DNA from 2 places in the Paenibacillus sp. FSL E2-0177 genome. Region 1 is predicted to be linked to the other one. Evidence: predicted binding sites of a transcription regulator. Region 1 holds the regulator's gene; the other holds the start of a gene.
What was found. The regulator Rex, encoded in region 1, represses fermentation and respiration genes when NADH is low (regulators of the CRP and FNR family bind a similar motif). The targets are predictions, from matches to a motif close to TTGTGAAATATTTCACAA.
Positions count from the first base shown of each region.

Region 2: a site for Rex is predicted at 1,096-1,113, ahead of MHI25_RS16250 (cytochrome ubiquinol oxidase subunit I). Genes of this name have one in related genera too.

Region 1 covers NZ_CP150307.1:4,715,817-4,718,021, reverse strand. The annotation lists gene dinG (ATP-dependent DNA helicase DinG) at 1-295, shown strand, start outside; gene MHI25_RS21040 (redox-sensing transcriptional repressor Rex) at 426-1,079, shown strand; gene MHI25_RS21035 (amidohydrolase) at 1,066-2,205, shown strand, end outside.
Region 2 covers NZ_CP150307.1:3,640,251-3,642,455, reverse strand. The annotation lists gene MHI25_RS16250 (cytochrome ubiquinol oxidase subunit I) at 1-947, opposite strand, end outside; gene MHI25_RS16245 (hypothetical protein) at 1,499-2,205, opposite strand, start outside.

The DNA.
Region 1 (2,205 bases):
ACCGAATCACCCGTTGGCGGAAGCGAAGTCGGAGTTATTGCAGGCCCAGAAGAAGAATCCGTTCATGAAATTATCTGTTCCTCAAGCGGTTATTCGTTTTAAGCAGGGATTCGGAAGACTGGTTCGCACGGCGCAGGATCGCGGAATAGTTATTGTTTATGATACAAGGGTTATTGAATCTCATTACGGGAAGTATTTCCTTTATTCATTGCCTGGTCCCAAAATGGAGCATATGCTTACTGATCAAATGGTCCCTCGCATAGCGGAATGGCTAGAGGATGGCGGCGCTTCTTAAAACGCTCGTCTTCAGTTTAGCTCCTCCTTATCCTTAAGGGCGGTGTGTTACAGTACCGTCCTTAATAAGGAGAGGTAGACGTTTGAATATGGATTTTCACAAGAACATTACTATTTTTAGGAGGAAAAATATGAAATCGGATAAAATATCAGAAGCCGTTGTTCGCAGACTGCCTGTGTACTTGCGTTTTTTGAATGATCTCCAGAATCGCGAAATATTAACAGTTTCCTCTCAGGAACTTGGACAAAAGCTTGATCTTAATCCCGCACAGATTCGTAAGGATTTAGCATATTTTGGTGACTTCGGCAGAAAAGGTATCGGCTATGATGTAACGTATCTTATTGAGAAAATCCGTCATATCCTGAAGCTGGATCAACAGCTTAATGTAGCTTTAGTTGGAGCAGGTAATCTCGGACATGCCTTGTCTAATTACAATGCATATCTCAAAGATACTATGAAAATCACGGCTATATTTGATTCGTACGCTCCTAAGGTTGGACGTAAGATCAACTCCCTTACTGTGCAACCGATGGATGAACTAGGCAGCACAATTCGTGAGCAAGGTATTCGCATTGCCATTATTACCGTACCTGATTCAGAAGCTCAAAATGTAGCAGATATTCTCATTTCTTCTGGGATTGAAGCGATTTTGAACTTTGCCCCTGTGATTCTGAAGACACCACCGAATATCCGGGTGCATGCAGCTGATTTTACAACTGATCTGCAAAGTCTTGCTTATTACTTGCGGGATGGAAAGGAAGAAAGCGAACATGAACAACAATAAAACGATAATTAAGGGCGGGTATTTTCTGACTCCGGGAACGGATGAGCCGGTTCTGAGTGGATATATGACTATTGAAGATGATTTAATCACTTACATAGGAAAAGAAGAGCCTCAGATGGAAGCTGGAGTGCAAGTGGTTGATGGCAGCCGTCTGCTGTTCATGCCTGGACTTGTAAACACACATGGTCATGCGGCGATGTCTTTGCTGCGTGGATATGGAGATGATTTAGCGCTACAAGTGTGGCTTCAGGAGAAGATGTGGCCGATGGAGGAAAAGTTCACCGGTGATGATGTATACTGGGGAACCTCCTTATCTGTATTGGAAATGCTGAAGGGTGGAACTACGACCTTCCTCGATATGTATGATCATATGGACCGAGTAGCCGAGGTAGCTGAGTTATCAGGTATCCGTTCCGTATTGATGCGTGGTGTGATCGGCTTATGTCCAGAGGATGTACAGAATCACAAGCTTGCGGAAGCGATTTCTTTTGCCCGTAACTGGCATGGAAAGGCTGAAGGTAGAATTACTACTATGATCTCGCCGCACGCCCCTTATACTTGCCCTCCGGACTTCCTGGTTAAGTTCGTGCAGGCAGCGCATGATCTGGATTTACCGATGCATACGCATATGTCCGAAACGAAACGTGAAGTGGAACAAAATGTGGCGGATTACGGGTTGCGTCCTGTAGCTCACTTAGAGAAGCTTGGAATGTTCACACGTCCCTCGATAGTTGCACATGGTGTTCATTTAAATGATGAAGAGATTGAGATCTTGGCTCGCCATAATGTGGGTGTATCTCATAATCCGGGCAGTAATTTGAAGCTGGCTAGCGGAGTGGCTCGGGTTACTGATCTTCTAAAAGCTGGTGTGAAGGTGTCTCTTGGCACGGATGGCGCGGCAAGCAACAATAACTTGGATATGTTTGAAGAGATGCGGCTTGCAGCTCTCATTCATAAGGGTGTCAGCGGTGATCCAACGGCTGTTCCAGCTCCAGAGGCTCTGCGTATGGCTACAGAATATGGCGCGCAGTCCATCTTTTTAAATAATGTAGGCAGACTTGCTGTAGGGATGAAAGCAGATTTCATTGCTATTGATATCGATCAGCCACATTTGCTGCCACACACA
Region 2 (2,205 bases), 1.1 Mb from region 1:
AGAAGCGGTGGCCATTCTTCCTTGGGGAATTCCTCGAGCCCCGTCACCTCTGCATTAAAGTCACCAAAGGCCAGGAAGCTGAGCAGCTTCGGCAGATGAAGAGCCCCTAGAACTTCATGCTCTGCATTCAGCCATCCCAATAGTACCAAATCCACACTGCTGCTCGTCTCAAAATGCCACTCTGCCGCTGCAAGCTTCTCTGGCTGATGCTCGGCCAAAAACTTGGCGGACACATCACCGGCTAACGTGTTCAGCAAACCGAATAGTAAAACAACCGCCATCATGAGATTTAAAGATTTTTTGTGGTATGCGGACACACCTTTTCTCAGCATCGCGAAGGCTGCAATCCCGGCTAACAAGGCAGCTCCTGTCAAATAGGCCGAGCTTAATACATGGAACACTTTGGAGAACGTCGCCGTATTCAGCATCGCTTGCACCGGGTTAATCGCTGTGAATTGGCCTGCTTCCATGACAAAGCCCTCAGGCTGGTTCATGAATCCGTTCACCGTCGTAATAAAAACGGCAGACATGCCTGCCCCGGCGACAATCGGAATCGTCAGCAGCCAATGGATATACGGATTTTTGAAGCGATCCCACGTATACAAATAAATGCCCAAGAAGATAGCTTCAAAAAAGAACGCGAACACCTCCATGAATAACGGAAGTGCAATGACATTCCCAGCCAGTTTCATAAAATTCGGCCATACCAGGGCCAGCTGTAGTGAAATCGCTGTACCGGTCACGACACCAACCGCCACAGAAATGACAAATCCTCGAGACCACCGCTTTGCCATAAGTGTATAATGGGGGTCCTTCTTCCGAATCCCGATAAACTCTGCTATAGCGATCATTAGCGGTATACCGACGCCAATCGTCGCAAAAATAACGTGGAACCCGAGAGTCAAGCCTGTCACCAGCCTGCTCCATAGCACCGTATCAATTGCCATTCTTTAATGCTCCCTTCAAAACACTGTTCATTTTTCTATGATTAGGCCTGCTAACTGTTGGCTGCATTCAATATCAGGTTTAGCAAGGTTCAGCGACATCGTTGCCTGTTCGTTTTAGTATGACGTTCATCGTTCTTTGCTATGTAAAAAGAGAAAAAATTCACAAAGCAAGAGTTGGCGAGCCCGATTTACCTGATACTGAACAGTCAAAATTATAATGTGACCTAATGATTAAAATCATCTTATCTTAAATTGCAAGTAATTCAATCACAGATATCTCTTAATCCCTAAACGTTCAAGAAAGGGTCAAATCTTTCTGACAACTCAGTGAATAACACAAAAAGTACCCGAAGGAGCTATTGATTGATTAGTGCATATGTGATGTCACAAGTTCCCTCCTACTTCGATGCTGGCAAAAAAACGATATTTTCTCATTTTGAGCCGTAATATATCCCCTTTTTTGCAACAAAAAAACACTGACTCAAATCATCAGTGTTTTTTGAATTAAAGCTAATGTCATCTTTGTCATGACAAATCTTGAACTGCTACTATCATTTAGTACGTCCGTAGAAAAAAGAATACCCATCTGATTTCCCAAGCTTAGTCGTCTCCGTTCCGTCCACTAGCTTGACCGCTTTCAGCAACGATACAATTTGCGTATGCATTAGCTTTGCATCAAATTTGTCCATCTCTCTGTTGTCACTATCCACGAGCAGATAGTCGGGCATTGGAATGAAACCAATCACCGGTATCCCTGCTTCAAATAAGGGCTGACTCTCTCCAAACTCAAACTTGTTATGTCCACGCAATAATACAGTACGTGTGCTATCTGTCTTTTCAATAGCCTTCAGCCAAATGCCTGCCATCATTTCATTGCCTGCATAGGTATATTCTGTACTTATTTGTCCAGTTGGACCATAATGACCCGTATCATCGTCCTTCCACTCCATGCTGCCTAAATGCTCAACCGTAATTCCAGCTACAGCTTTTAAATGGCCATTCTTGCCATCCCACAGCTCTCGATGCCCCTCCATCCAGGTGGAAGTTGCCTGAGAGGACCCTTTGAACTCCGGTAATCTAAAATGCCCTGTCACAAAAGCAAATATCATCGTACGTTCCGGCTGCTCTTGCTGTAAGTAACGAATCATAGACAGCATGCCCACAGCGCCATTCTCCTCCACCACATTTATCCCATCCGTATGGGTATTTACGATAATTGCTTCGTCTTTATTCTTACCGTCAATTTTCACATAAAAGG